One region of the Nonomuraea sp. GTA35 genome, then DNA from elsewhere that is predicted to be linked to it. Evidence: riboswitches for the same ligand, from Rfam matches in the RefSeq annotation. Region 1 holds a riboswitch; each other region holds the start of a gene.
What was found. A riboswitch is a leader RNA that binds a small molecule or an ion and turns the genes downstream of it on or off. The one in region 1 is predicted to bind cyclic di-AMP.
Positions count from the first base shown of each region.

Region 2: it holds a riboswitch for cyclic di-AMP, as region 1 does, so the genes downstream of both, ACBJ32_RS35935 (NlpC/P60 family protein) here and ACBJ32_RS44530 (coiled-coil domain-containing protein) in region 1, are expected to answer to the same signal.
Region 3: it holds a riboswitch for cyclic di-AMP, as region 1 does, so the genes downstream of both, ACBJ32_RS09645 (CHAP domain-containing protein) here and ACBJ32_RS44530 (coiled-coil domain-containing protein) in region 1, are expected to answer to the same signal.
Region 4: it holds a riboswitch for cyclic di-AMP, as region 1 does, so the genes downstream of both, ACBJ32_RS28300 (C40 family peptidase) here and ACBJ32_RS44530 (coiled-coil domain-containing protein) in region 1, are expected to answer to the same signal.

Region 1 covers NZ_JBGNUV010000013.1:372,896-380,442, reverse strand. Annotated here, with positions in the region: partial or broken gene ACBJ32_RS44550 (TrpB-like pyridoxal phosphate-dependent enzyme) at 1-1,180, shown strand, start outside; gene ACBJ32_RS44545 (50S ribosomal protein bL37) at 1,237-1,314, opposite strand; gene ACBJ32_RS44540 (DeoR/GlpR family DNA-binding transcription regulator) at 1,448-2,227, shown strand; gene galT (galactose-1-phosphate uridylyltransferase) at 2,224-3,300, shown strand; cyclic di-AMP (ydaO/yuaA leader) riboswitch at 3,369-3,513, shown strand; gene ACBJ32_RS44530 (coiled-coil domain-containing protein) at 3,520-4,476, shown strand; gene ACBJ32_RS44525 (response regulator) at 4,490-5,155, opposite strand; gene ACBJ32_RS44520 (sensor histidine kinase) at 5,152-6,420, opposite strand; gene ACBJ32_RS44515 (alpha/beta hydrolase family protein) at 6,539-7,547, opposite strand, start outside.
Region 2 covers NZ_JBGNUV010000009.1:336,278-343,824, reverse strand. Annotated here, with positions in the region: gene ACBJ32_RS35945 (cytochrome P450) at 1-128, opposite strand, end outside; gene ACBJ32_RS35940 (LuxR C-terminal-related transcriptional regulator) at 630-842, shown strand; gene ACBJ32_RS35935 (NlpC/P60 family protein) at 874-1,920, opposite strand; cyclic di-AMP (ydaO/yuaA leader) riboswitch at 1,927-2,078, opposite strand; gene ACBJ32_RS35930 (amino-acid N-acetyltransferase) at 2,345-2,926, shown strand; gene ACBJ32_RS35925 (RDD family protein) at 3,012-4,583, shown strand; gene ACBJ32_RS35920 (RDD family protein) at 4,696-5,184, shown strand; gene ACBJ32_RS35915 (Lsr2 family protein) at 5,700-6,032, shown strand; partial or broken gene ACBJ32_RS35910 (Clp protease N-terminal domain-containing protein) at 6,918-7,355, shown strand.
Region 3 covers NZ_JBGNUV010000002.1:649,353-656,899, forward strand. Annotated here, with positions in the region: gene ACBJ32_RS09615 (glycosyltransferase family 2 protein) at 1-887, shown strand, start outside; gene ACBJ32_RS09620 (polysialyltransferase family glycosyltransferase) at 890-2,131, shown strand; gene ACBJ32_RS09625 (DUF6716 putative glycosyltransferase) at 2,115-3,281, opposite strand; gene ACBJ32_RS09630 (hypothetical protein) at 3,284-4,228, opposite strand; gene ACBJ32_RS09635 (aldo/keto reductase) at 4,327-5,148, shown strand; gene ACBJ32_RS09640 (Gfo/Idh/MocA family oxidoreductase) at 5,236-6,189, shown strand; cyclic di-AMP (ydaO/yuaA leader) riboswitch at 6,307-6,443, shown strand; gene ACBJ32_RS09645 (CHAP domain-containing protein) at 6,456-7,166, shown strand; partial or broken gene ACBJ32_RS09650 (hypothetical protein) at 7,326-7,415, shown strand; gene ACBJ32_RS09655 (hypothetical protein) at 7,411-7,547, shown strand, end outside.
Region 4 covers NZ_JBGNUV010000006.1:359,322-366,868, forward strand. Annotated here, with positions in the region: gene ACBJ32_RS28275 (thioredoxin domain-containing protein) at 1-518, opposite strand, end outside; gene ACBJ32_RS28280 (O-methyltransferase) at 578-1,222, shown strand; gene ACBJ32_RS28285 (Uma2 family endonuclease) at 1,297-1,836, shown strand; gene ACBJ32_RS28290 (branched-chain amino acid aminotransferase) at 1,868-2,965, opposite strand; gene ACBJ32_RS28295 (3-isopropylmalate dehydrogenase) at 3,191-4,228, opposite strand; cyclic di-AMP (ydaO/yuaA leader) riboswitch at 4,327-4,471, shown strand; gene ACBJ32_RS28300 (C40 family peptidase) at 4,679-5,083, shown strand; gene ACBJ32_RS28305 (SSI family serine proteinase inhibitor) at 5,141-5,530, opposite strand; gene ACBJ32_RS28310 (class I SAM-dependent methyltransferase) at 5,631-6,446, shown strand; gene serA (phosphoglycerate dehydrogenase) at 6,861-7,547, opposite strand, start outside.

The sequences.
Region 1 (7,547 bases):
GGGCAGGAGGTCAGCGGTGAGCGGTACGTCCCGATCCCTCAGGAGGTGCTGGACGTCTACCGGCTCTGGCGGCCGACGCCGCTGATCCGGGCGTACCGGCTGGAGCGGGCGCTGGGCACGCCGGCCAGGATCTACTACAAGTACGAGGGCGGCTCCCCCGCCGGGTCGCACAAGCCGAACACGGCGGTGCCGCAGGCGTACTACAACGCGCGGGAGGGCGTCCGGCTGCTCACCACCGAGACCGGCGCGGGCCAGTGGGGGTCGGCGCTGGCGTTCGCCTGCGCCCAGTTCGGCCTGGAGTGCCGGATCTGGATGGTGCGGGCCTCCTACGACCAGAAGCCCTACCGCCGCTCCCTCATGCAGGTGTACGGCGCCACCGTGCACGCCAGCCCCTCCGCCGTGACGGGGGCGGGCAGCAAGATCCTGGCGGACGATCCTGGCTCCCCCGGCAGCCTGGGGATCGCGATCAGCGAGGCGGTCGAGGTGGCGGGCGCGACACCCGACGCCAGGTACGCCCTCGGCTCCGTGCTCAACCACGTCCTGCTGCACCAGACGGTGATCGGCGAGGAGGCGCTCGCGCAGCTCCCTGAGATGCCGGACCTGGTGATCGGCTGCACCGGCGGCGGCTCGAACTTCGCCGGCCTGGCCTTCCCCTTCCTGCGGGAGAAGCTGGCGGGCCGGATCCGGACGGTGTTCCGTGCCGTGGAGCCGGCGGCCTGCCCGTCGTTCACGCGCGGCGCGTACGCCTACGACTTCGGCGACACGGCCGGCTTCACGCCGCTGCTCAAGATGCACACGCTGGGGCACTCGTTCGTGCCGGACCCGATCCACGCCGGCGGGCTGCGCTATCACGGCATGTCGCCGCTGCTGTCGCACATGTACGAGCTGGGCCTGTTCGAGGCGGTGACCCGCGCCCAGAGCGAGTGCTTCGAGGCTGGCGTCCGCTTCCAGGACCGAGGGGATCGTGCCCGCGCCCGAGCCCACGCACGCGCTGGCCGAGACGATCGCCGAGGCGCTGCGCTGCAAGGAGAGTGGCGAGGAGAAGGTGATCCTGACGGCGCTGTGCGGTCACGGTCACTTCGATCTGGGGGCCTACGACCGGTACCTGGCGGGCGAGCTGGAGGACTACAGGCTGCCGCAGGACCGCATCGACCAGGCGCTGACCGAGCTGCCGTCGTGAGCCGCCCTGGCGGGTGAGCCGCGGGTGGCCGCCGGAAGCGGGCGGCCACCCGCCGGTCATCGCGCCGTGGGGCGCTTGCCGTGGTTCGCCTTCTTCTTCTTGCGTGCCCTGCCCTTGCGTGCTCGCCTGGCCATAAGCTCGCCTCCGATGATCGGTGAGCCCTCACCGTCTCCCGCCGCGCTGACCAGCGCAAGCGTTCCCGCGCTAACTAACATTCCCCAACAATCCCGTGTCATAATTTGGTGGAATCTGTTGGAAGGAGCGGGCGTGCTCGCACAGCAGCGACAGCAGGCGATTCTCGAACGCGTGCGCAGCAACGGCGGCGTCCGGGTGGCCGACCTCGTACGCGAGCTCGGCGTCTCCGACATGACCATCCGCCGCGACCTCGAGGTGCTGGCCGAACGCGGGCTGCTGGAGAAGGTGCACGGTGGCGCGACCGCGCTCGGCCCCGGCTCGACCGAGGAGCCCGGATTCACCGCCAAGTCCGCGCGCCAGCAGCAGGAGAAGGAGGCCATCGCGCGCCACGCCGCCACGCTCGTCCGCCCCGGCACGGCCGTGGCGCTGTCGGCGGGCACCACCACGTGGGCGCTGGCCCGCCACCTGATCGGCGTGCCCGAGCTGACCGTGATCACCAACTCGATCCCGGTCGCCGACGTCTTCCACCGCAACCCGCGCGCCGACCGCACGGTCGTGCTGACCGGCGGTGTACGCACGCCGTCCGACGCCCTGGTGGGCCCCGTGGCCGTGGCCGCGATCCGCCGCCTGCACGTGGACACGCTCTTCCTGGGCGTGCACGGGATGAGCGTGCGTGCCGGGTTCACCACGCCCAACCTGCTGGAGTCCGAGACCGACAGGGAGCTGGTGACGGCCGCGACCCGGCTGGTCGTCCCCGCCGACCACACGAAGTGGAACACCGTCGGCATCAGCACCATCGCCGAGCTGAGCGAGGCCGACGTGGTCATCAGCGACGCGGGGCTGCCGGAGGACGCACGCACCGAGCTGGCCGAACGGGCCGGAGAACTGATCATCGCGGAGGCCTCGTCTTGAAGCGCACCATCACCCATCTGGCCGACGGCCGGGAGCTGATCTACTTCGACCGGCGTGACGACGCCGACAGGAGCGCGATCGACCGCCGGACCCTGGAACCCCGCCCGGTGGCCTCCGAGCTGCGGTACGACCCGCTGACGGAGGAGTGGATCGCGATCGCCGGGCACCGGCAGACGCGCACGTTCCTGCCGACCGGTGGCACGGCCGAGTGCCCGCTGTGCCCGTCGTCGGACACACGCTCGTCGGAGATCCCTTCCTACGACTACGACGTGGTCGTGTTCGAGAACCGATTCCCCTCTTTCTCCACCAATATCGGGACTTATGGGGAGCCGGGTGGACTGAGCGAGGTCCGTCCGGCTGTGGGGCGGTGCGAGGTGGTGTGCTTCACCTCCGACCACTCCTCCTCCTTCTCCAGGCTCTCCGACTCCCAGGTGGAGCTGGTCATGGAGGCGTGGGCCGACCGTACGGCCGAGCTGTCCCAGATCGAGGGCGTGGAGCAGGTGTTCTGCTTCGAGAACCGGGGCGAGGAGATCGGCATCACGCTGGCCCACCCGCACGGCCAGATCTACGCCTACCCGTACGTGACGCCCAGGACCAAGCTGCAGCTCGCCGCCGCCGGGCGTTACACCAAGGGCAACCTGTTCGCCGACGTGCTGGCCGCCGAGCGGGAGGCGCGGACCCGGGTGGTGGCCGCCAACGAGCTGTGGACGGCCTTCGTGCCGGCCGCCGCGCGCTGGCCGTTCGAGGTGCACCTCTACCCGCACCGGCAGGTGCCCGACCTGGCGGCGCTCACCGAGGAGGAGCGGGCGGCGTTCGCGCCGCTGTACACCTCGGTGCTGCGGGCGTTCGACGGGCTGTTCGACATGACGATGCCGTACATCGCGGCCTGGCACCAGGCGCCGGTGCGGGAGGGCAGGGAGCTGGCGTACCTGCATCTGGAGCTGTTCAGCATCAGGCGGGCGCCGAACAAGCTCAAGTTCCTGGCAGGATCGGAGTCCGCGATGGGCGCCTTCGTGAACGACGTGCTGCCGGAAGAGGCGGCACGCATGATTCGATCACAGATAGATCACTAATGGATTTCTAGTTAAGGTCGCATTACTCGTGATCTACCACTAATATCCCCATATGCACCGGCCGTAACGGCCGCAGCATGCCTAATCCCGGGCGCCTCGCCCGGGAGCCGGGGACCCAAACCGCACCTGGGGTGAATCCGCTACGGCGGTAGGGAATCGCACCTCCCATGCCCGAACCCGTCAGCTAACCCGGCCGGCAGAGGGAGAGGAAACATCCACGTGGCGGCTTCGTCCCCCGCGATCCTTGCCATCGGCCTCATCACCGCCACCGCCGTCGCCCTGTCGGCGGCCCCCGCCTCGGCGGCGCCCAAACCGACGGAAGCCGAGCTCCGTACCCAGCTCAAGCAGCTCAACAGCAAGGTCGACAAGCTCATCGAGCAGTACAACCTCAAGCGCGTCGAGCTGGCCAAGGCCCAGGAGGCCGCCAAGACGGCCGCCGCCAAGCTGGCCGCCGCCGAGCAGACACTGGCCGGCGCCGAGCAGCGGGTCGCCGACATCGCCCGCCTGCGCTACCAGAACGGCGACCCCTCCTCGCTGCCGGGCTTCATGCTCCCGACGGACGCCGACAGCGCCGCCCTGCTCGAACAGCTCACGGCAGAGCAGCAGGCGCTCGTCGCGATCGTGGCCAAGGCCCGCGACGACAAGAAGAAGGCCAGCGAGGAGGCCGCCGCGCTGGCGGCCAGGATCAAGTCGGACGCGGCCGAGGTGGACGAGCAGCGCGACGAGGCCGAGGACGTCATCGAGGACATCAAGGACAAGCTCGAAGACCTCATTCCGTACGGCACGGGCCGCAACGCCAACGGCACCTGGGCGCCCGAGCTGCCCACGGGCACCGACAACATCACCTCCCGTACGCGGCTGATGAAGACCCAGGTGGAGAAGAACTTCTCGCTGCCGTACGCGGTGGGCTGCTTCCGCTCGGGCTCCAGCGGCGAGCACCCGCTCGGCCGGGCCTGCGACTTCATGATGAGCGCGGGCGGCGCGATGCCCACGGCCGTGAACAGTGCGCTCGGCGACCGGATCGCGGCCTGGGCGATCAAGAACCAGGGCAGGCTGGGCATCAAGTACGTGATCTGGAAGCAGCGGATCAACCAGGGGTCCGGCTGGCGCGCCATGTCCGACCGCGGCAGCGTCACCGAGAACCACTTCGACCACGTGCACATCTCGATGAACTAGCGAGCCGAAGGGGTCAGGGCCGCCCGGGCGCTCGCGGGACGAGCAGCCCCCGGTTGAACGCCTCGGTGACGGCTGCGGCGCGGTCGCCCACGCCGAGCTTGGCGTAGATGTTCAGCAGGTGGCTCTTGACCGTGGCCTCGGTGATGAACAGCCGGGCGGCCGCCTCACGGTTGGTGTTCCCCGCCGCCACGAGTTCGAGCACCTCCAGCTCACGCCGGCTGAGCAGTTGCGGCGCGGGTGTCCTGACCCGGTTCATCAGCCGTGCCGCCACCGAAGGGGACAGCACGCTGTCGCCCTTGGCGGCGGCCCGCGCGCCTCGCAGCAGGTCCTCCCGGGGAGAGTCCTTGAGCAGGTAGCCGGTGGCGCCCGCCTCGATCGCCGGAAGGACGTGGCTGTCGGTGTCGTAGGTGGTCAGCACCAGCACGCGCGCCGTGACGCCGAGCCTGGTCAGCTCCTTGATCGCGGTGAGCCCGTCCATGCCGGGCATGCGCAGGTCCATCAGGATCACGTCGGGCCCGGCCTCCTGGGCGAGCCGTACGGCCGCGGCGCCGTCCGCGGCCTCGCCCACCACCTCGAACCCGGGCGCGGAGGCGAACATGCTGCTCAGCCCGTCCCTGACAACGGGGTGGTCGTCCGCGATCAGCAGTCGGATCGGCGTCTCGGCCGTGTGGTCGATCATGCGTGGCTCCCGGTCGGCGGAGTGGGGACGCGGGCGGAGATCCCGGTGCCCAGGCCCGGCTCGGACTCGATCTGCAAGGTACCGGACAGTCCTTCGACGCGCTGGCGCATGATGGTCAGGCCGAAGCCGCCGCCGGACGGCTGCCGTGGCATGGCCGTGCCGGCTTCGAGTCCCGCTGGTTCGAAGCCCCTGCCGTCGTCGCGTACGTCCAGCGCGACCTCGTGCTCCAGGTAGGACAGGGTCACCCCGACCCTGGTCGCGTGCGCGTGCTTGGCCACGTTGGCCAGTGCCTCCTGTGCCGTGCGCAGCAGCGCGAACTCGGCCTCCGGTGTCATCGGCCGTACCGTGCCGGTCGTCGTGACGTGCACGGGCAGCCCGTGCAGCTTCGACCACCGGCCGGCGACGTCGGCGAGCGCGTCGCTCAGGCGCGCGGTCCGCAGCGGCTCGGGCCGGAGCGCGTCGACCGAGCGCCGCGCCTCGGCCAGGCTCTCCCTCGCCAGGTTCTTGACGGCGTCGAAGGGCCGGCGCCACGGCGCCGGGACCTCGTGCATCTGCTCGGCCGCCTGGAGCTGCGCGATGATGCCGGTCAGGCCCTGCGCCAGGGTGTCATGGATCTCGCGGGCCATCCGCCGGCGCTCGTCGAGCACGCCCGCCTCCCTGGCCCGGGCGAGCAGCTGGGCGTGCAGGCCGGCGTTCTCGGCGAGCGACGCCTCCAGCAGCCGGTTCGTCCGGCTCAGTTCCTCGAGGGTCTGCTCGCGCCGCTCCTCCTCCCTCTCGGCGACCCGCAGGACCCAGGCGCAGGCGCACATCATGACGATGTTGAAGGCGACGATGGTCACCAGCATCGCCACGCCGAACGCGTCCGTCTTGGGGATGCCGGACGCCTGCGCCGTGCCGGCCAGGACCGCTGCGCCGGCCACGCCCAGCAGCCGCCACGGCCAGCGCAGGACCGTGAAGGAGTAGATGTAGGCGGCAGGGGTGAAGAGCCCGAAGGCGGGTTGGCGGGCCACGAGGACCGCGGTGAGCACGAGCAGCCCCGCGACGAACACTCCCATGATCCGTGGCCGGCCCCACCAGCCGGGACGCAGGGTGAACATGCCGAGCATCCACGCGGCCGCCAGCCCGCACAGGCCGAGGTCGACGAGCAAGGAGCCGTCCACCCCGTCCGCCATGATCACCAGGATCGCGACGAGGAGCACCAGCAGCGCGTACGGCACCACGTTGACCAGAAGGAACGGCGGCTGTTGCGGAATCTTCCTGCTCACGGCTCCCTCTCCCGGCAGGATTCTATTCCCGGCGGAACCAGCGGATAGCGGCGAACGCGCACACCACCGCGTACGCCGCCAGGGCCAGGGCCCTGGATGCACTCCACGGCCCGTGGGATCACCCGCACGCCGAAGGGCAGAACCTCACCTCGGGGTAGCGCGATGACGGCTTGTCCAGGAGCGGCCGCCGCTGCGCCTTCAGGTGCTGGTCGAGGAAGGCCGCCACGTACGTGCGGGTGAGCTCGGCGGAGCGCTGCGCGGGCAGGGCGCCGTAGGCGGGCGTGATGCCGAGGGAGCCCTGCAGCAGCGGGCCGTCGGTGAAGGACTGGTGATCCGCGCCCGTCACCACGATCCAGCGTTTCCACCCGGTCAGCAGCTTCCAGTCACGCTCCCACGAGGGGTCCCGGCCGCCGGGGACGTGCTCCGGCGCGCCCACGAACAGGAACGGCCGGGAGAACCCGCTCTTCGGGATCCGGGCGTACGTGGTGCCGTCCAGGTTGATCCCCGCGCGGATCCGGGGGTCACGCACCATGGCCGCCAGGGCGCTGGCCCCGCCGATCGACTGCCCCGCCATCGCGATCCTGGAGCGGTCGAGCACCGCGGAGCCGTCCCACTTCGACGGGAGCTGGTCGAGCACGAACGAGACGTCCGCCGCCCGGCCCGCCACCACGCCCGTGCCGAAGCCCGTGTCCGCGTCGCTGTCGCACGCCAGGCACCCCGCGACCGTCCCGTCGGCCAGGGTCGTGGCGTAGCTCTCGTAGGGGTGGTCGATGCCGGCCACCACGTACCCGCGGCTGGCCAGGTCCTCGGCCAGGGACGTGAGCGTGCTGACCGGCTTGGTGAAACCGGGCGAGAGCACCACCAGCGGCAGCTCCCGCCCGGCGGGCTCGGCACCGGCGACGGCGTTCGTCCGCGTCCTGCTGAGCGTGTCCGACGGGACGGCCGCGCTCCTGACCCCCTTCAGCAGGAGCTGCGACTCCTCGGCCGACATGTACGGCGCCCGCTGCCCGTCCCGCCGCTTCGCCGGGTACCACAGCGTGACCTTCAGTTCCCTGGCGTCGGCGTCCAGGTTCCAGGGGTCGGGCCGGGAGGTGTCCTTCAGGTGCAGCACAGTGGTGCCGACCGGG
Region 2 (7,547 bases), on a different contig from region 1:
GGCAGCGGGTAGGCGAGCCCCGACACGAGGTCGGCCTCGTCGGGCAGCGCGCGGATCAGCGACGCGGCGATCTCCTCGACGCGCGGGCGGAGCCGTTCGATCATGCGCGGGGTGAACGCCCTGCTCACCAGGGCACGCAGCCTCGTGTGGTCCGGTGGATCCAGCCATAGGAACGATGCAACGGGCTGACCTGGGTCGGCGCCGTTCTGCCTGCCGGAGCCGCGGCCGAAGCGCGGGTCGCGGAGCAGGGTCGTGCACAGCTCGTGCGTGGTGGCGACGAGCAGACCCCCGCGCGTACGGAAGAGGGCGCCACGCGCGCTCAGCTCCCGATAGCGGGAGTAAGGATCATGCAGAAATCCCCGATCGAACGGATCAAAACCCAGGACATCAGCCGGGCTCAGAGCCGCCGGATCCGGAGCACCGGGAGGCCCCATGAGATCGCTCATCCTGGACTGATCGGCGCCGACATATCGCGAGTAGGTCACATATTTCGGATCATGTCAATAGTGCTGGTCAAGCGCGGCGATTGTAATGCTTGACGACCTTTCCAGGATGCGTTTACCGTCTGCGAGGAGCGACTTCGGCCCGGTGAAGAGGCCCAAGTCAGCTGTTGGGGGGGAGGGCTCCCGATGGATGTGCTCACTGAAGGTGTTGAGCTGAGCCATGCGGATCTTGCATTGCTCGCGGAGCTGGCCAAGGGGGTCACGGTCGACCGGGTGGGCAGACGGCTGGACATCAGCGGGCGCACAGTGCGCAGGAGACTACGTGGCATCTGCGACCGCATCGGTGTCGCCACGGCGATCGAGGCCGTGGCATGGGCGGCCCGCCGCCAGCTGATCTAGCGGCGAGCGGCCAGGGGAAGGGGGTCCGGGGTCAGTCGGCGATGCGTACCGCGCCGGCGAACGGCCTGTTGGCGATCGAGGCGATCCGTACGACGTCACCGGTCTGCGGCGCGTGCACCATCATGCCGCCGCCCAGGTAGATGCCCACGTGGTGCAGGTCGCTGTAGAAGAACACCAGGTCGCCGGGGCGCATCTCCTCGCGTGAGATGTGCCTGCCGGCGGTCCACTGGCTGCCGGTGTAGTGCGGCAGGGAGATGCCGACCTTCTGGTAGGCGGCCATGACCAGGCCCGAGCAGTCGTAGGAGCTGGGGCCCTCGGCGCCCCAGACGTACGGCTTGAGCTGCTGCGTGAGCGCCCACCGCGCGGCCTGGGCGGCCTTGCCGCTGCCAACGATCGGCAGGTTGACGCGCTGCGCCCGCGTGCCGGGACGGCCGGCCTCGCCCAGCGCCCGCCTGAACAGGTTGCTCTCGACCTTGGTGACCAGCTTGGTGATCTTGTCGCGCTTGGTGTCGAGCTCGGAGACGATCTCCTGGACCTCGTCGATGCGTGCCTGGGCGCCGGCCCTGGCGCGCTCGGCGGCCTCCCTGGCCTGGGTGACCTGGTTGACCTCCGCGCCCTGCTGCTGCTCCAGCACGTCCATGGTGGCGGCGCGGTCGAGGAAGGAGTCGGGGTCGCCGGCGGTGGCGAACGCCAGCATCCGGTTCAGCCCGCCGGTCATGTACGCGTTCTGGGCCAGCAGCGCGACCTCCGTACGCTTGGCCTCGAGCTCGGCCTCACTGGTCGCCAGCGTCTTCCGCGCCGCGTCGGCGGCCTTCTTGGCGGTCTTGAGCTTCTCGCGCTGGCCGTTGTACTCCTCGGTCAGCGTCTCGATCTCGTTGTGCATCTTCTCGACCTGCTTGGCCAGGTCCTGGAGTGAAGGCTTGGGGTCCGCGGACGCCGGGCCGACGGGAATGGCGATCAGGAGCGCCGCGACTGTGAGACTCACCACACCGCCGAGGCGGCGTGATCGCCGGAGCCGTTCCTGAGGGCGCGCGTGCTTGCCCGCCGTCTTCTCCCCGCCGTTGCGCGTGCGCTTCACCAACCAAGCTCCCTTCCTCGACGCCTACCGGGTTAGCTGACGGGTTCGGGCCGGAGCAGCCCTACCGAACGACTCGGATTCACCCCTGGCGGCGGGCGATGGGGGTCGCCGCCGGTGGGTCCCCGGCTCCCCTCGCGGGGATTGGGCGTGTTCCTCGCGCGCGACACGCGGGGAACATCGTCGCTGGACACTAATGCACTCCGAGTTCGTGCTCAACCGGAACTGCCGAGTTCATAGAGGTTTCACAACCGAAGGGTCACAAGGTGATCTCGTGCCTGACTGTGCTGATCGGACTTTATGTCCCCTTCGTTGCTGCTTCAGCCGGATGTGGGGAGCGTGCTCATATGGCCACCACATGTAACAGGATGGGCCCAGAGATGGGAGTTAAGTCTGAGCCGTAATGACATCTGTACTCTGGAGGGCCATGGAGCAGGTGGCCGAACTGGCAACGTCCGAGACCGGGCCCGAGACCGCGGTGGTGGTCCGGCGTGCCCGCACGCCCGACGTCCGGACGGTCAGGCGGCTGGTCGACACCTACGCGGGCGCAGGTCCTCGGCTCCTGGAGAAGGCCACGGTCACCCTGTACGAGGACGTACAGGAGTTCTGGGTGGCCGAGCGGGGCGGGCAGGTCGTCGGCTGCGGTGCGCTCCACGTGCTGTGGGAGGATCTCGCGGAGGTCCGCACCGTGGCGGTGGATCCGGAGTGCCGCGGCATGGGCGTCGGCCATCGGATCGTCTCGGCGCTGATACAGCACGCGAAGGATCTGGGTCTGCGACGTGTATTCTGTCTGACTTTTGAGGTGGACTTCTTCGCGAGGCACGGCTTCCGCCCGATTCAGGGCACGCCGGTCTCTCCCGAGGTCTACGCCGAGCTGCTGGCCTCGTACGACGAGGGTGTGGCGGAGTTCCTCGACCTGGAACACGTCAAACCGAACACCCTGGGCAACACCCGCATGCTGCTCCATCTGACATCGGGTGACGCAGACCTTGACCAGATGGAAAGGTGATTGTTGATACCTATGTCGATACGTTGGGCAGCACAGGCATGTGTCCTGACACGTGCCACATGCGCACTCGAAGCGAGGTGACACGGTGAGCACCGGACAGCCGCCGTATCCGCAGGACGAATCCGGCGAGAATTCCGCGCCCGGCACCCCTTACGGGCAGCAGAACACGGGCCGCCACCCTGGCGAGCCCGACCCGGACGTGACTGTGGTCGGCTACCGGGCGGACGACGCCTACGGCCAGCAACCCCAGTACGGCCAGCAGCAGGGTTACGGCCAGCAGGGTTACGGCCAGCAGCAGGGCTATGGCCAACCCCAGCACGGCCAGCAGCAGGGCTACGGCCAGCAGGGCTACGGACAGCAATACGACCAGCAGCAGTACGGTCAGCAGCAGGGCTACGGCCAGCAACAGCAGTCCCAGCCCGACTACGGCCAGCAGCAGGGCTACGGGCAGCAATACGACCAGCAGCAGTACGGTCAGCAGCAGGGCTACGGCCAGCAACCCCAGTCGGGCCAGCAGCCCCAATACGGCCAGCAGCAGGGCTACGGACAGCAGCAGCAGTCCCAGCCGGGTTACGGCCAGCAGCAGTACGGCGACCAGCAGGGCTACGGCCAGCAGCCCGGCTACGGCCAGCAGCCGCAGTCGGGCCAGCAGCCCGGCTACGCCCAGCAGCCCCCGTCGCAGCCCGGCTACGGGCAGCAGGCCGCTTACGGCCAGCAGCAGCAGTCCCAGCCGGACTACGGTCAGCAGGCCGCCTACGGGCAGCAGGCCCCGTCGCAGCCCGACTACGGCCAGCAGGCGCAGTACGGTCAGCAGGCCCCGTCGCAGCCCGACTACGGTCAGCAGGCCGCTTACGGCCAGCAGCAGCAGTCCCAGCCGGACTACGGTCAGCAGCAGCAGTCGCAGCCCGACTACGGCCAGCAGGGCCAGTACGGTCAGCAGCAGGGCTACGGCCAGCAGGGATATGGACAGCAGCAGCAGTCCCAGCCCGGCTACGCCCAGCCCGGTTACGGCCAGCAGCAGTACGGCGACCAGCAGCAGTACGGCCAGCAGGGCTACGGGCAGCAGCCGCAGCAGTACGGGCAGGGCGGCTACGGCCAGCAGCCCGGCTACGGGCAGCCCTACGGCCAGCCGGTCGGCGTGCAGCCTCCCGGGGCGCCGGCGCCGCTGGCCGAGTGGTGGCAGCGCCTGGTGGCGAGGATCATCGACGGTGTGATCTTCGGCGTCGTGATGTGGGTGGTGTCGCTCGCCCTCACCCCGCTGTACCCGTCCTACAGCTCGATCACCGGGCTCACGTCCGGGCTGACGTTCGGGTTGCTGTACTACCTGGCCGTCGCGATCGTCGTGACCCTGATCTACGTGGCCTACGACTTCCTCCTGGTCAAGCTGAAGGGCCAGACGGTCGGCAAGATGGTCATGGGCATCAAGGTCGCTCAGGTCGGCGGCCCCGTCCCGCCGGAGGGCCTGCCCAACGACGTCTCGCTCAAGCGGGCGCTCGTCACGGTGGGCGGCTACATCGTCTACTGGGTCCCCCTGGTCGGCCCTCTGCTCTCCGCCGTCGCGTACGGGCTGAACGGTGCCTCGCAGCTGTGGGACAAGCCGCTGCAGCAGACCTTCGCGGACAAGTTCGCGAAGACGGTGGTGGTGAAGATCAAGTAGTCTTCCGGAGACGCGACATAGGGGCCGGCCTCGCCGGCCCCTATGTTTTGTGTGTGGACCTGTACCAGAATTAGTTGGCGACCCGAGCCCCCGACGACGCGAGGTGGCAGTTATGGCCGGGACGGCACCGCGGACGGACGTGCTGCCCGCCGAATGGTGGGAACGCCTCGGCGCCCGGCTGATTGAAGCACTCGTCTTCGGGGTCTTCTATTACATTCTGTTCATCGCGCTGTGGGGCATCTTCCGGACTGTCGGGATGGCCGAGGTCTTCGGCGGCCGGCTGCCGGGGGTCTTGGCGTGGCTGGTGGCCGGCCTGGCTTATGCGGGCTACGACTGGTGGGCGCATTCCCGGCGCGGGCGGACCTTCGGTAAGGCGATCATGAGGATTCGCCTGTCCCCGGAGGGGCTGCCGTCCCGGGTTCTGCTCAGGCGGACCCTGGTCTATCCCGCCCCGATCATGCTCATGGGCATTCCGGTCGTCAATCTCGTGGCCGGAATGCTGCTGTTCGGGGTGGGGCTGCTCATCCTGATGGACAAGCCCCTGGAGCGGGGCCCGCATGACCGGGCAGCGGGAACGAGGGTGGTAAAAGATCTTCGCTGAGCTACCCGTACCTGGGGCGATGCCTTTTCGCAAAATTTTCGGTTGATCCGGTAAGGAGCCTGGAGAGACTGGCATTAGGCTATGGGGCGTCCGGGTTGCCGGATGTTGGCGCCCCTGCGGCACGCAGGGTATCTGTGTGGCGCTATGGTCGGTTGCGGGTGGTTGCCGCCCTGGGTGTGCATGAGGGGGCCAGGCTCCCCGTGGTCACGCTCCCAGCGCTTAATGCGCCCCCGAAACCCCGCAAGCCGTGGAGGCGAGGACGAATGGAAGCCCTAACAGACGTATTGTCAGCGCTCATCCCCCCGGTCGTGGTGGGTGGCGCCTTCATCTTTGGCGTAGTGAAGCTGGTCCGGTCCGAGGCGCTGGGAGGCCGGCGAAACCGCGAGGATCAGCCCGAGAGCCAGAACTGATCGGCTAGTCAGCCGAATCCCCGTAGCGCTGAATTGTCTCCACGCCTTTCCGGGTATATGTTTGGGCAGGCGAATGAAACAATGCTCCGCGAAAGGATTGCGTACATGGCCAAGCAGATCCAGGAGATTCTCATCGATGACCTCGATGGGGGCGAGGCCAATGAGACGGTCAGCTTCGCTATTGACGGCTCCACCTATGAGATTGACCTCAGCGACCTTAACGCGAAGAAGCTGAGGGACGCTCTGACGCCTTTCGTGCAGCATGCGCGCAGGGCGGGCGCCGTGTCCACGCGCCGGCGCGGCCGGGGCGGCAACCGTGCGATGAGCCGCGAGAAGAGCTCCGAGATCCGGCAGTGGGCCAAGGCTCACGGCCTGCCGGTCAGCGAGCGCGGCCGCATCGCCTCCACCGTCGTGGAGAAGTACGAAGCCGCCCACTAAGGTGCCGGCTCCCGACCATGCGCTTATGATGCTCGCCTCGGACCCCGGCGGCCGCCATAAGCGCATGATCGTTTCCGTGGCGCTCCCGAATGCGGGACGTTCCGGAAGATGATCTCCTGAGGCGCCCATATGTGGGCGTTTTGGGCGCACGCGTTCCGGCCCCGTCCGCGGCACCGTTTGACCGGCGGTGCCGGCATAAGTGATGGCGGCGGGCGCGAATGCCGTGTGGGGCGGCCATGCCTCATTCGACGTACGCCGGGCGCGTACGAACTGGGCGGCGGCCGCCCACATTGGCTTGTGCGGCGGGCATTGAGGTTCGCGCGGAGGTTGTAGCCCGTCGCATCGAGCGCTTCGCATGCCGCCCCCGTGGAACGGGCCACGTGAAAAAGCCGTGGCGCTCGCTCTTCACTCGCTGTAACGCTTAAGCCGGGCTCGGGCAGACCCGCCGCCGCCGAAAACCCTGTCCCTGCGCGGATGTGGCGTGCTCCGGATTACCGGCAAGCCCGCTGCGGCGAGCCGGGCATAAGCGGCAAGTGCGAGCATCCCTCACACAATGCCGCATCTGGTCGTCATCCACTCCCGCAATGCCGCCATCCTGCGCGGGTACGGGATTCGGATTCCGCGTACCCGCGAGTGCGGGAGAGAGTAGCGGGAATGCCCGCGGCTCGGCTGTCATGCGGGGGAAGGGCGGCTATGGCGCGGATACCGTCCGGTAACCGGGCTGACCGGATGGCGGATTAGTGATTACCGTCTGTGCGGGATGCGTGCTCGAGGCCGACAGGGGCCCTACGCCGTCAAGATCGTGAATTGTCGCCCGATCACCGGCATGCGGAAGGATGGAGCGCATTGACCGGTCTGTCCGACTGCAATGTGAGGAGCGGCGAGTTGTTCGAGAGGTTCACCGACCGGGCGCGGAAGATCCTCGTCCTGTCCCAGGAAGAGGCCAGGGCGCTCGACCACCACCACATCGGCACCGAGCACCTGCTGCTCGGCATGATCCGCGAGGGCGAGGCCGTGGCCGCCAAGGCCCTGGAGGGCTTCGGCATCGGCCTGGAGGGTGCGCGCCGGCAGGTCGTGGAGCTCGTCGGCCGCGGCGAGTCGGCCGCGCAGGGGCACCTGCCGTTCACGGCGCGGGCGAGCCGGGCCCTGCAACTGGCCGGCCAGGAGTCCGCGGACCGGGGCCTCGACTACATCGGCACCGAGCACCTGCTGCTCGGGATCGTCCGCGAGGGTACGGGCACGGCGGTCCAGGCGCTGGTCAAGCTCGGCGCCGACCCCGACGGGGTCCGTCAGGCCGTGGACGCACTCCTCGAGAAGTACCGGGCCCCTCGCTCCTGAGCGCCGCGACGTGCCGGGTCTTGGCCCCCCAGCGTGGGGGAGTGCCGGGTCTTGGCCCCCGAGCGTGGGGCAGCGCCGGATCTCCGTCGCGGACCGGGGAAAGTGCCGGGTCCCGGCCCTTGAGCGGTGTGTGCCGCGTTGTGCTCAGGGCGTAGCGGGCCCGCTTGGTCTTGTATC
Region 3 (7,547 bases), on a different contig from region 1:
AGTTCATCATCGTGAACGACGGGTCCGTGGACGCCACGGGCGACATCATCGACGACTTCATCGGTGAGCTGCCCGGGCTGGTCGTGATCCGCAACCCCGCGCCGGTGGGGCTGGCGGACGCGCGCAACACGGGCCTGTCGGCCGCGACCGGCCGGTACGTCACGTTCATGGACGGCGACGACTGGCTGGCCCCCGGCTACCTGGCGCGGCTCGTCGAGGCGATCGACGGGCTCGGCTGCGACTTCGTGCGCGTCGACCACGTGCAGGTGGAGGGCCGTAAACGGGTCGTGCACCGGGCACCGCTGTCCGCGCCGAGGGGCACGGTGCTGGTCCCCCGCGACGCCATCCTGCCGGCCGAGGTGCGGACCATGGTGGACTACCCGTACGCCTGGGCCGGCGTCTACAGGCGTTCCCTGGGCGACCTGCTGCACTTCCCCGGCTCCCTGCACACCGCCGAGGACCGGCCGTGGATCTGGCGGCTGCACAGGGAGGCCGCCACGTTCGCGGTGGCGTCGCTGGCCGGGGTGTTCTACCGGCGCATGGTGTCGGGGTCGCTGACCCAGGTGGGCGACGAGCGCCAGCTCCACTTCTTCGACGCGTTCGAGCTGGTCTTCAAGGACCTGGAGCCGGAGTTCCTGCCCAAGGCCGCACGGAACTTCTGCGCGCTGCTCGCCCACCACCTGGAGATCGGCGACCGGCTCACGCCGGCGCTGCGCGCCCGCTTCGAGGAGCGCGGCGCGCAGATGGTGCGGGCGCTGCCGCCGGAGCTGGTGGCCGAGTCGGTGTCGCGGATGTCCGTCGAACGCGAGACCACCCTGCGGGCCCTGGTGCCCGACCTGCCCCCCAGCCCGCACGTCCGGGTCCGCCGCGACCGGGAGGAGTCCTAAAGGTGAAGGTCTTCTACGCCTCGACGCTGTTCGGGGCGATGTCGCTCGCGGCCGCCATCGACGAGGGCCGCTTCGGCGACGGCCGCCGCGTCCTGATCGTCTCGAACAACGCGGCCATCCCCGAGGTGGCGACCCCGCTGGACAGGACGCCCGGCTTCGCCGCCCTGCGCTCCCGCTTCGAGGAGGTGCACTCGTGGAACGAGCTGATCGCGCCGCTGCACCCCTCCGACTGGCGGGCCCGCGTCATCGAGGTGCCGATGATGGAGCGCCTCATCCGCTCCCACTGGCAGCTGGACGGGGTCGAGGAGCTGGTGCTGGAGTCGATCGCGGTGCCTCCGGCGCGCACGATCGCGGGCCTGGTGCGCGACTGCCCGATCTCGGTCTACTCCGACGGCCTGATGAGCTACGGCCCGACCCGCGACCCGCTGCCCGCGGAGATCTTCCGCCGCATCGAGCGGCTGATCCACCTCGACCTGGTGCCGGGGCTGAAGCCGCTGCTGCTCAGCGAGTACGGCGTCACCCCCGAGATCCTGCCCGACGAGCGGTTCCTGTCGATCGTGCACGAGGTCACCGCCACGGCGCCCGACATGATGGCCGGGCAGGCGATCATCCTCGGCCAGTACCTGTCGGCGCTGGAGCTGCTCACGCCGGAGGAGGAGGCCGGCCTGCACGAGACCATGCTCAGGGCCCTGGTCGCCCGCGGCTGCACCGACGTGGTGTTCAAGCCGCACCCGGCCGCCGGCCGCCGGCACGCCCAGCTCCTGCGCGCCGCCGCCGCGCCCCTGGGGGTGCGGCTGTCGGTGGCCGGGGAGAGCGTGCCCGCCGAGGTGTGCTTCGCGGCGCTGCGGCCCGAGCTGGTGGTGGGCTGCTTCTCCACGGGGCTGGTGACCGCGCAGCGCTACTTCGGGCTGCAGGTGGCCTCGTACGGCACGGACCTGGTGCTGGAGCGGCTGGCCCCGTACGAGAACAGCAACCGCATCCCGGCCACCATCGTCGACGCCATGCTCCCCAGGCTGTCGCCCGAGGGGCACATCGAGCGCCCGCCGGTCACGGACCTGCAGGCGCTCGTGCGTTCCGTCGGCTACTGCATGCAGGCCGAGACCTACCCCGGCCTGCGGCCGGACAGCATCGACTTCGACCCGCGCTACTTCAAGCGCAAGCGCCTGGAGACGCTGGGCTTCGTCTCGGGAGGCAAGCCCAGCGCGTTCACCAGGATCCGCAGGAAGATCAGGTCAGCGATCTGAGGTAGCGGCGCATGCGGCGCTTGGCCCGGTAGCCCACCCGCAACATCTTGGGCGGCACCTCCACGCGGAGCCGGGCCCGGCGCCGTCCCGCCGCGTGTTCCGGCCCGTCGAGCAGCGACCTGGCGGGCACGCGCGGCCGGGAGACGACCAGCCCGCTCAGCAGCCCCGCCCAGTCGTTGCGCGCGGCCGGGTGGAAGTAGTTGGCCGCGCACCAGGCCCCGGAGGCCTCGCGGAACTCGCCCGCCGCCAGCTCCTCCAGCGTGCCCAGCAGGTCGCTGCCCTCGAACACCAGGTTGATCATCTCGGCGCTGACGCCGAAGTCGCGCAGCACCAGCGACGGCACGCCCATCGCGATGGCCTCCAGCGCCGCCGTCGAGCTCACCGTCACGAACCCGGCCGCCCGCTGGAGCTGGTCCTGCATCGAACCGGCCTCGAACGCCAGCCGCCCCGGCTCACCCAGCTCCCGCCACAGCCGCTGGTAGTGGAAGCGCTCGTTGTGGGTCTGCCGCTCGTCCTCCAGCGCGCGCAGCTTGACCACCACGTCGAGGTCGGGGCGGCGCGCGGCCAGCTCGGCCAGCGACAGCAGGATGCGCTCGCGCTCCTCCCGCCCTCGCGGCACCTTGGCCTGCGTGGCGAACACCACCCGGTTGCCGCCCCGCGCGGCCGGCTCGGGCCGCAGGAACGGCAGCCGGGCCAGGCCCACCGCCCCTCCCCCGCCGAGCCTGGAGGCGATCTCGGAGAACTCGGCCACCTCCCGCTCGCTGTGCACCACGAACAGGTCGCAGCCGCTGCGGAACAGCCACGCCTTCTCCGTCGCCGGCACCGAGATGCCGGGCAGCCCGCTGACGAACACCGGCCGCGGCCGCAGGTCGTTCAGCACCTCTGCCACCAGCACGTCCACCACGGGGCCCGTGCAGGCCACGACGATCACGTCGGGCCTGGTCCGCTCGGCCAGCCGCCGCACGGACCGCGCGGACAGCACGGGCGGCGGGCCGCCCGCCCGGCCGTTGACCGCCGCGGCGATCTGCTCCGGCGAGGGGGCGATCGGCGTGCGCACCACGGCCAGCTCCGTCACGCAGCCCGCAGGCAGGTCACCGAGCAGGCAGGCCGCCCATTTCAGATACGAGTCGGAGTCGGCGACCGCCAACACTTTCAACTGGACACTCCGGTCAAATGCGATCGCAGGGCGGGGGCCGCCCTGCTGGTCCACCAGTCATCGGGAACGTCCACGGGCTCGACGGCGACGCCGCGCGGGCTGAGCAGCACCCGCAGCGAGGTGATCGCGGTCGAGGGAAGGCTGAGCACGCGCTGGCCCGGGTCCAGGCCGCGCAGCGTCAGCTCGGCGGGCGCGCCGGCGTCGTGGACGGTGATGCCGGGGCGCTCCCGGATCAGGGCGACGTCCACGGGGTCCTCGCGGCGGTGCGGGTAGTACGCCAGCGGCTCGCGCGCGGCCAGGTCGGTCAGCCAGCGCAGGTAGTGGTCGCGGTGCACGAGGCCGTTGCGCACTAGGGAGGTGCCGAGCACGACCGTGCGTTCGGCGGGGCCCTCGGCGCTGGGCGGCTGGGCCCGCAGCCAGGCGAAGTCGTGGCGGACGAGGTCGACGCCCGCCCGGCGGACGGCCGCCTCCAGCTTGTCGTCCACGCTCAGGGCGGTGAAGACGGACACCTTGCTCAGGCGCAGCCGCAGCGCCGCCGCCAGGCCGAGCGCGGCGCGCAGCCTGGTGCGGTTGGCGCGGGCGCGCAGCAGCGGCCGGTACGGGCCCGCGGCGAGCAGTTCGAGCAGCCGCAGCGTGGCCAGCCCGTCGTCGACGATGACGATGCGGCCCGGCATGGAGGTGAGCCAGCGCAGCTGCACCTTGCCGGAGAAGGCGTCCCCGACGGCCTGCACGCGCCTGGGCATGCGCTCGCGCGGCTCGGCCAGCACCAGCCCGTCGGGCAGCCCCAGGGAGCGCAGCTCGCGGCGCGTGGCCTTCAGCGGGCGCAGCCCCGCCCGGGGCACGACAGCCGTCTCGGGGCCGAGAAGCCCGGCGTGGTGGGCCTCGACGGCGCACAGCATCTGGAGCGGGGACTCCACCCAGGCCGACGCCTGTTCGACCACTCGTTGCCCTCCCAGCGGGGTGATGGCGCGTTAACGACCGCTTCAAGCTAGCCCCACCGCCTTAAGCCCTCAGAAACGCGGCGTGAACAATGGAGGGTATGAATTCGCTCATGCTCAACACCGACGGCGTGCAGATCCCGCAGCTCGGGTACGGCGTCTGGCAGGTCCCGGCCGAGGAGGCCGAGCAGGCGGTCGCCACCGCACTCCAGGCCGGCTACCGGCACGTCGACACCGCCGCCGCCTACGGCAACGAGGAGGGCGTGGGGCGGGCCGTGCGCGGGAGCGGGCTGCCGCGCGAGAAGGTGTTCGTGACCACGAAGCTGTGGAACGGCGACCACGGCCGCGCCGAGGCCGCCTTCGACGAGAGCCTGGCCAGGCTGGGCCTGGACCACATAGACCTCTTCCTGATCCACTGGCCGGTGCCGCAGCAGGACAGGTACGTGCAGGCGTGGAAGGCGATGGAGAAGATCTACCGTGACGGCCGGGTCAGGGCCATCGGGGTCTCCAACTTCACGGTGGACACGCTCACCCGGCTCATGGACGAGACCGGCATCACGCCCTCCATCAACCAGATCGAGCTCCACCCGTACCTGCAGCAGCGCCAGATGCGGGCCTTCCACGAGGCCAACGGCATCCTGACCGAGGCCTGGAGCCCGCTGGGGCAGGGCAAGGGGCTGCTGTCGGACCCGGCGCTGGCGGTGCTGTCGGAGAAGTACGGCAGGACGCCCGCGCAGATCGTGCTGCGCTGGCATCTGCAGCTCGGGAACGTGGTGATCCCGAAGTCCGTCACGCCCGCGCGGATCAAGGAGAACATCGGCGTGTTCGATTTCATCCTCGACACCGAGGACATGTCGGCCATCGGCGCCCTGAACAAGGGGCAGCGGCTCGGGCCGGACCCCGACACGTTCAACATGACGTAAAGTGACTGGCGTGACATTTGTGGCATCCCGCCATTAATGACATATCCCCCCATAACCCTTCCTTTACCTCCCCTATAACATCTCCGCGTGCGAGATTTCACTTGGGGAATTGCGGCGACCGGCGGCATCGCGCGTACGGTCGGGGCCGCCATCGCGGCCGAGCCCGGCATGCGGGTGGCAGCCGTCGGATCGCGGAGCCTGGCCCGGGCGCAGGCCCTGGCCGCCACGCTGGAGGCCGAGTCGGCGTACGGCTCCTACGAGCAGCTGTGCGCCGACCCGGGGGTGGACGCGATCTACGTGGCCACCCCGCACGCGCAGCACCTGCAGGTCGCCGAGCTGGCCATCGCCGCAGGTAAAGCCGTGCTCTGCGAGAAGCCGCTGGCGGCCACCGTGGACGACGCGGAGAAGATGGTGCGCCTGGCGCGCGAGGCGGGCGTGTTCCTCATGGAAGCCATGTGGATGCGGTTCAACCCGCTGGTCCAGCGCATCGCGGGCGATCCCCGCTTCGGCGAGCTGCGCTCGGTGCAGGCGTCGTTCGGCTTCGCGGCGCCCTACGACCCGGCCCACCGGCTGTGGGCGCCGGAGCTGGGCGGCGGGGCCCTGCTCGACCTGGGGATCTACCCGTTCGGGCTGGCCCAGCTCCTCCTGGGCATGCCCGCTGACCTGCGCATCACGGGCTCCCTGGCCCCGAGCGGGGTGGATGCGGAGGCGGCCGGCGTATTGCTCTACCCCGGCGGCAGACACGCTCTCGTGGCGACCTCATTGCTCGGGAATTACCCGAACACGGCCTGTGTTGTAGGTACTCGGATGCGGGCGGACCTCCAGGCGCCGTTCTGGGCTCCGCAGCGGATCGTTCTCACCGGGCCCTCCATGGAGCCGGAAGAGCATGTGCTCGATCCGGCGGACAACGGATACGCCGGAGAGCTTCGCGAAGTCCGCGCCGCCACGGCCGAAGGCAGGACCGAATCCTCGATCATGCCGCTTGACGAATCCCTTGCCATGCTGGGGCTTCTGGCCGACGCTCGCAGGCAGTTTGCCTAGCTGGGCTTTTATGGATTTGTAATCCTCTTGCCTCATGTATTACCTTATGGGGCATCTTGAGGCATACGCCCGGTTTGTCCGGCTATGTCAGACCATCGCACGACACATCGCAGGATCGTCCTGCGACCGCTGAATCCGCCTCAGGGCGGAACCGGGGACCCATGTCTTTGGGGCGAATCGGCACTCCGGTGCCGTAGGGCAGCTTCCACGCCCGAGCCCGTCAGCTAACCCGGTAAGCGGCATGGAAGCAAGGAGCACCTCCCTCGATGGCCAAGCACCGCATTACCGCTGTCTCGAAGAGCAACATCGCCCGCGCCGCCCTCGGCGCCACCGTCATCGCCTCGGCCCTCGGCGTCAACGCCATGACGGCCAACGCCGACACCGCCACGGGCGTCGCCGCGGCCACCGCCGCCAGGCACCCTGACACCGCCATCGCCGCCCACAAGGCCGGCGCGGCGGACGACCGCGCCGAGACCAAGATCAACGTCACTGCCGCCCAGGTCCTGGCCATGGCCAGGGCTCAGGTCGGCACCTCGGAGAACGCCGCCGGCGGCGGCACCAAGTTCCAGCAGTGGTACGCCGGCTCCCAGCGCGCCGCCGAGACCGTCGCCCGCGACGGCGGCAACCGCGCCGCGTACCTGAACGCCGCCTGGTGCTCGATGTTCGTCTCCTGGGTCGGCGAGCAGACCGGCGCCCGCCCGCAGGTCGGCTGGGACGCCTACACCGTCGCCCACGCCAAGTGGTTCGCCGCCAACGACCGCTGGGGCACCGTCGCCAAGCCCGGCGCCGTCGTGTTCTTCGCCTGGGACGGCGGCAAGAGCCTGAGCGACATCCAGCACGTCGGGTTCGTCGTGAAGGACAACCAGAACGGCACCATCTCGACGATCGAGGGCAACACCGGCAACGGCCGGGTCGAGGAGCGCATCCGTCCGAAGTCGCAGGTCGTCGGCTACGGCTACCCGCAGTACGCCTCCTGACGGAACGTTCCAGGCCGAGAGATCGCTCTTTGCCTTCCATGTGACGCGACGAGCGCGCGTCCCCACCGAGGGGACGCGCGCTCGTCGCGTTCCGGGGTTCTGTCGGACCGGCTCGCTACCTTGCCTCTTCATCCGCTTCCCTCACCCCCGGGAGCCCGCATGGGAGCCAAGACCGGCGACCTCGCCTACGCCACCAGCTTCCCCGGCGCCGAGCTCATCTGCTGCGCGCACTTTATGATCGACAATCCGTCGCGGCTCCCCGCCCACCTCGTCGAGGCGGGGCAGGGGCCGCAGGCTCGTGCTGCACGCCATGCACAGCGTCGTCGACTGGCTCGCCTTCGCCGTCTGGGAGGACGGCCGCCTCGTCCGCTCGCTCAGCCT
Region 4 (7,547 bases), on a different contig from region 1:
GCCAGGTGCGCCTCGGCGTACGTCTGCGACGTGACGCAGGAGTCCACCGACGCGCCCGCCTTGCGCGCGGCCCTGGTCAGCTCCTCGACGGTGAAGCCGGACGCCGTGCCGTGCGGCGCGGGCTGCATGGCGTACACCTCGTCCCTGAACGCCAGCCAGTTCGCCGCCGGGACGCAGCGGGCGGCCGCGGCGGCGCGGATGGAGTTGGAGCGCATGGGCTCGTCCCCGAAGATCGTCACGGTGTGGAAGACGACCTTGACCTTGCCCTCCTGCGCGAGTTTCCTGATCGTGGCGTCTACCTTGGAGTGCATGTCCTTGCAGACGGGACAGTCGAAGTCCTCGTACACGTCCAGCACGGGAGCGTCGCTCCCCAGGTCGGCCAGGACCATCGAGCCGTCCGCCTGCCGGGTGAGCGTCACCTCACCGGACGACGACGCGCCCGCCTGGGAGAATGCCAGCACCCCGAGTACGGCGATCGCCACGCACGCCAGCGCGACCGCCATCAACCGCTTCTTCATCAGCCCACTCTCACCTCATTGATCGCGCAGACCCTACCCGAAACGGAGCAAATGGCCGCATGAAGGCATACCTCCTCGACGCCGCCGTAGCGCGGTACGTGTCCGAGCACACCACAGCCCCCGACCCCCTGCTGGCGGCGCTGGAGCGGGAGACCGCCGAGGTCGCGGGCGAGGACGCGACCATGCAGATCTCCTTCGACCAGGGCCGGCTGCTCACGATGATCACGCAGCTCATGGCGCCTCGGGTGGCCGTGGAGGTGGGAACGTTCACCGGATATTCGTCCATCTGCATCGCACGCGGGCTGTCCGGCGGCACGCTGCACTGCTTCGACGTCAGCGAGAAGTGGACGTCCATCGCCCGCCGCTACTGGCACGAGGCGGGCCTCGACGATCGGGTGACGCTCACGATCGGGCCGGCCGCGGACACGCTCACCGCCTTCGACCAGCAGATCGACCTGGCCTTCCTGGACGCCGACAAGCAGAACTACCCGGTCTACTACGAGCTGCTGATGGACCGGCTGCGGCCGGGCGGGCTGATCCTGGCGGACAACACGCTGCGCCGGGGCTGGGTGGCCGATCCCGCGCACGACGAGCCGACGACCGTGCAGATGCGGCAGTTCAACGATCTGGTGATGGAGGATCCCCGGGTGACCGTCGTGATGCTGCCCGTGGCCGACGGGATGACGCTGATCAGAAAGAACTAGCGCCGCACGCCCTGTATTCACACACCCGTTCCGGCATACGCTCTGTCACTCCGCCGCCAGAAAGGACGGAGTGCATGGCCGTGCCCCTCGAAGAGCGATTCCGTACCGTGCGTGAATTGCACCCCGAATATCGGGTGGAAACGGTGAGCGGCCGGATCGTGGTCAACGAGGCGGGCACCTGGCAGCACAACACGTGCATGTTCCGGGTGCTGCGCGGGCTGCTCGCCCCGGCGGTCGAGCGGGGCTGGCAGATCTGGCCGAACATCACCGTCTACCTGGGCCGTCAGGCCGATCGGTACGTGCCCGACCTGACGGTGGTGCCCCGGGCGCCGCGGTTGCACAAGGATTACGCGGTGCACGGGGATTCGACGCTGCTGCTCGTCGACATCGTTTCTTCGGGCAGTTCCTACGACGACTTCTACGTCAAGCCGCGCAGTTACTCGCCGGCCGGGGTGCCGCTTTATCTGGTGGTCGATCCGGCGCAGCGGACGGTGCGGCTCTTCAGCGAGCCGGGTGGCCGCGCATACGGCCGGGAAACGGTCGCGACGCTCACCGAGCCGCTGTTCCTGCCGGCGCCGTGGGAATTGTCGCTGAATACCGGGGAATGGTGGTGAGCCCTGCCGGGAGGGCTCACCACCGGCCGGTTCAGCCGATCTTGTGGATCCAGTTGTGGGTGTCGGGGCGGGCGCCGTACTGGATGCCGACGAGCTCCTCGCGCACCCGCATCGTCACCGGGCCCGGCGTGCCGTCGGCCACGGTCCAGGAGCGGTCGGCGCCCTTGACCGTGCCGACCGGCGTCACCACGGCCGCCGTGCCGCACGCGAACACCTCGGTGAGGTCGCCGGACGCGCTCGCCTCCTGCCACTCGTCCACCGTGATGAGCCGCTCCTCCGTCTCCAGCCCCAGGTCGCCGGCCAGCTCCAGGATCGACTCGCGGGTGATGCCGGGCAGCAGGGTGCCGGTGAGGGCGGGCGTGACGAGCTTGTCGCCGAAGACGAAGAACAGGTTCATCCCGCCCATCTCCTCGACGTACCGGTGCTCCTGCGCGTCCAGCCACACGACCTGGTCGCAGCCGTTCTCCACCGCCTGCCGCTGCGCCACGAACGCCGCGGCGTAGTTGCCGCCGCACTTGGCGAAGCCGGTGCCGCCGGGGGCGGCGCGGGTGTACTCGGTGGACAGCCAGACGGAGACGGGCTTGACGCCACCGGTGAAGTACGAGGCCGCCGGCGAGGCGATGACCATGTACTTGTAGGTCTTCGACGGGTAGTTGACCCCGAGCCCCGCCTGGGTGGCGATCATGAAGGGGCGCAGGTAGAGGCTGTGCCCCTCGGTGGTGGGCACCCACTCCTTGTCGGTCTGGACGAGCAGCTCCAGCGACTCGACGAACGTCTCCTCCGGCAGCTCGGGCATGGCCATGCGCGCGGCCGAGCGGTTGAAGCGGCCGGCGTTGGCGTACGGGCGGAAGGTGACGATCGAGCCGCCGATCTGCCGGTAGGCCTTCAGGCCCTCGAACAGCTCCTGCGCGTAGTGGAAGACCGAGGTGGCGGGGTCGAGCGAGAGCGGACCGTACGGCATGAGCCTGGCGTCGTGCCAGCCCTCGCCCTCGGTGTAGTCGATCGAGATCATGTGATCGGTGAACGTCTGCCCGAATCCGGGGTTCGCCAGTACCTGCTCCCGCTCGGCTGCGGTGCGAGCGTGGTCGGATAGCTGCACGTCGAAGCTGAGCTTCTGAGCGATGGTCATGACGGCGGTCCTTCTCTCTACGGTCTACCGAAATCTACCGGAATCCGGTCACCCCTCCGGGAGCTGTCGCGCTCCCGGGGGCGGTCCGTACTTCCTATTGTCTCGCTATATGGGATGGCAAGCGGTTGATGGGGGGTTGGCCCGATTACCGCCGTGGCCTGGGTACACGAAAACGCGCCCGGCAGTCCTCCTCGGACCGCCAGGCGCGTACGGGGCTAGGCGGTCCTAGCCGGATACTCGCGCGGTGATGTCGTCGCCGATCTCGCTGGTGCTGCGGCTTGCCCCGCGCTCGGCGATGTCGTCGGCGACCGCCCGCTCGACCCTGGCCGCCTCGTCGTGCAGGCCGAGGTGGTCGAGGAGCATGGAGACGGACAGGATGGTCGCGGTGGGGTCGGCCTTGCCCTGGCCGGCGATGTCGGGGGCGCTGCCGTGCACCGGCTCGAACATGCTGGGCGCCGCGCCCTCCGGGTTGATGTTGCCGCTGGCCGCCAGGCCGATGCCGCCGGCGATGGCCGCGCCGAGGTCGGTGATGATGTCGCCGAACAGGTTGTCGGTGACGACCACGTCGAAGCGCTCGGGCTGGGTCACGAAGAACATCGAGGCCGCGTCGATGTGGCAGTAGTCGGTGCTGACCTCCGGGTACTCCTCGGCCACGCGGTTGACCGTGCGCTGCCACAGGTCGCCGGCGAAGGTGAGCACGTTCGTCTTGTGGACGAGGGTCAGCTTCCTGCGCGGCCGGGTCTTGGCCTTCTCGAACGCGTAACGCACCACGCGCTCGACGCCGTGGGCGGTGTTGAGCGACTCCTGGGTGGCGATCTCGTGCGGCGTGCCGCGCCGCATGACGCCGCCCGTGCCGGCGTAGAGGCCCTCGGTGCCCTCACGCACGACGATCATGTCGATGTTCTCCGTCGGCGTGCCGGCCAGGGGGGTCGCCACGCCGGGGAACAGCTTGACCGGCCGCAGGTTGACGTAGTGGTCGAAGGCGAAGCGGAGTCGCAGCAGGAGGTCGCGCTCGAGGATGCCGGGCGGCACGCTGGGGTCGCCGATGGCGCCGAGCAGGATCGCGTCGTAGCCGCGCAGCTCGTCGAGCACCGAGTCGGGGAGAGTCTCGCCGGTACGGTGGTAGCGTGCGGCCCCCAGGTCGTAGTGCGTGGGCTCGATCTTCGTGCCTACTGCCTCCAGGACCTTGAGCCCTTCGGCGACGACCTCGGTGCCGATGCCATCCCCAGGGATGACGGCCAGGCGGATGTTACGCGACTCCATGACGGCAACCATACCGGCTCGTCTCGTCTGACGAACACACCATCTCATTTTCCGGACGTCCGGTTTGGGGGGATTGCGACCTTTTGACCGTTTCGTTAGAGTCCGTCGAGCCTAATCCACGCAGCCGCTGCGTGGAGCCGGGGACCCACTTTCCCCCAGGGGCGAATCGGCGGTCAGCGCCGTAGGGCTGTCTTCCAGGCCCGAGCCCGTCAGCTAACCCGGTCGGCCGTATGGAAGGACAGTGCTCTGTCTCGCACCGCCATCGTCCTGGCAGCAGCTTCTGCCGGACTCATCCTGGCCACCCCCGCCGCCCAGGCGGCCACCGGCGACGAGGTCGCCGCCCGGTCCGCCACCGACAAGGACACCACCACCCTCACCGGCGCCGAGATCCGGCGCATCAGGCAGGCCCAGGCGCCCAGACCCGCCTGGAAGATCGCCCTCGACTACGCCATGGACAAGCGCGGCATCCCGTACGTCTGGGGCGGAACCAGCGATCGAGGGTACGACTGCTCGGGGCTCATGCTCCGGGCGTACGAGAAGGCGGGGATCGACCTGCCGAGAACGGCCCGCGAGCAGTACGGGGCCTTCTCCAGGAAGATCTCCTGGAACGATCTAAGACCCGGCGACCTGGTGTTCTTCAGCAACCTGGGCCACGTCGGGATGATCTCCAAGCCCGGCCACATGGTGCACGCGCCGCGGTCGGGCGACGTGGTGAAGGAGGAGAAGCTCTCCCACTGGCGCAGGCAGGCCTTCGTCGGCGCTGTCCGGCCGGACCCCAAGGGCGTGCGCCAGTGGGCCGAACAGCTCGAACAGCGCCGCGAAACCGTGCCCGCCGACGTGACCGCCACCCTCTGAGAAGCCCGAGCGGCCCCGCTTTCCCCCGCGGGGCCGCTCGTCCTCCTCAGCAGGCGGTCAGGGCACGATCGGGGCGGCGAGGTGCGCCACGAAGCACGGGTTCGGGTAGTCGTCGGCGAAGTCCTTCGGCTCGCCCCGATAGTCGCCCCGGATCTCGACGTGCACCGGGTCGAAGATCTTCGGGCAGGGCACGTCCGGCCGGTACCTGATCCGGTCCAGGTCGCCGCCGAACTCGTCCAGCCTGTCGCAGGCGGCGACGGGGTCGGGGTGGACGCCGCCTTCCGGACGGCAGGTCAGGAACCACTGCGTGGTGCTGCCGCCGTGGTAGGTGGTGATGCGCAGGTAGGACTCCTGCGCGTGGGCGGGGACGGCGAGCAGCGCCGCGACGGTCAGAGCGGGCAGGGCTACGGTCGCGGCGCGACGGATCACGCTCAGGGAAGCGCGCATGGGGGAACCTCCTGCATGGATGAACACGTATAGCGACGCTATCAACACTCTTCGTATCCAGAAGGGCAGGTGTTGGTACCACGGGCGTAGCGTGTCGGATATGTCATCCGAGAAGGTGCACCTGACCGGGGAGAAGGCGACGCTCCTGGCCACCCTGTACGGCAGAGCGCTCGACGCGACCTCCCCGCACCCGATACTCGGCGACCGGATGGCGGCGGAGGCGATCGAGCGGATCGACCACGACTTCCGCGAGACCGGGCTCGACGCCAGGATGGCCAGGGCCGTGGCACTGCGGGCACGCTTCATCGACAGGTGGGCGGGCGAGTTCCTCGGCGCCCGTCCCGGGGCGACCGTGTTGCACCTGGGCTGCGGGCTCGACACCCGGGTGTACCGGATGGACCCGCCGCCGTCCGTGCGCTGGTACGACGTGGACTATCCGGAGGTCGTCGAGCTGCGCCGGCGGCTGTTCCCCGAGCGGCCGGGCCACGACCTGATCGGCACCTCGGTCACCGACCTGGGCTGGCTGGAGCGGGTGCCCGCGGACGCTCCCGCGCTGGTCGTCGCGGAGGGCCTGCTCTACTACCTCGACCGGAGCGAAGGCCCCGCGCTGCTGCGGGCGATCGTGGACCGCTTCCCGGGCGGCGGGTTCGTCTTCGACGCCCTGAGCCCGCTCGGGCTGCGGCTGCAGCGGCTCAACAAACCCGTGCGGAAGGCCGGGGCCACGATGCACTGGGCGATCGACGGCCCCGCCGCGCTGCGGGCCATCCATCCGGGGCTGCGCTGCCTGGAGGTGGTGAGCGCGTTCGACATCGACGGCTTCGATCGCCTGTCGGCCGTGCACCGGACGGTGGCCTCGGTCATCAAGCTCGTGCCCGCGCTACGGCGGACAGCCGTCTTCTACCGGCTCGAATTCTGAGGGGCGCCGCCGTTGTCGCGGCGGTCCAGCGCGGTCTGCAGGGCCTCGGCGGCCTCGTCCTGCTGCTCTTCGGTGCGGTTCCAGGCGTACATGTCGTACATGTGACTCAGCTCATTTCGCGGACGCGTTCCAGTGGGAAGCCGGACTCCGGTCGCGAATCCGACCGGGCCTGATCTCGTGGTCCGGGTCACGGACCGGACGAATGGGACTTACTGGCCGACACAACGCCGCACTCCGCGGCGGGTCGTCGACCTGCCCTAACAGGCCCCGCCGCGGCAGGCAATGAGTACGAACACCTGGCGCATTAGCAGCCACAGTACCCGAGGATCTGCTCGGAAGTCCTAGTATCTTGCATGCTGAGACGCAAAGGGCCGCCACCCGGACGGGTGACGGCCCTGCGCGAGATCCGGGAGGTCAGTCCTCCAGGTCCACCGAGCGGCCGCTCTCGGCGCCGATCTCGGACCCGATCTGCTCGACGACCTCGGCGGGGATGGCGGAGTCGACGGTCAGCGCGATGAGCGCCTTGCCGCCCTTGACGTCACGGGCCACCTGCATCGAGGCGATGTTGATGCTGTGCTCGCCCAGGAGCCTGCCCACCACGCCGACGATGCCGGGGCGGTCGGTGTAGGTGTAGAAGCACAGGTGGGCCGTCGGCTCGATCTCCATCTCGTAGCCGTTGACCTCGACGATCTTGGTGATCTGCCGGGGGCCGGAGAGCGTGCCGGAGACCGACACGGTGCGGCCGTCGGCGAGCACGCCGCGCACGGTCACCACGTTGCGCCAGTCGGGGCTCTCGGAGCTGGTGACCAGCTCGACGGTGATGCCGCGGTCCTTGGCCAGCAGCGGCGCGTTGACGTAGGTGACCTGCTCCTCGACCACGTCGGCGAAGACGCCCTTGAGCGCGGCCAGCTCGATCACCCGCACGTCCTGGGCGGCGATCTCGCCGCGCACCTCGACGTCGAGCTTGGTGGCCACCTCGCCGGCCAGCGCGGTGAAGACGCGGCCGAGCTTCTCGGCCAGCGGCAGGCCCGGCTTGACGTCCTCGGCCACGGCGCCGCCCTGGACGTTGACCGCGTCCGGCACGAACTCGCCCGCCAGCGC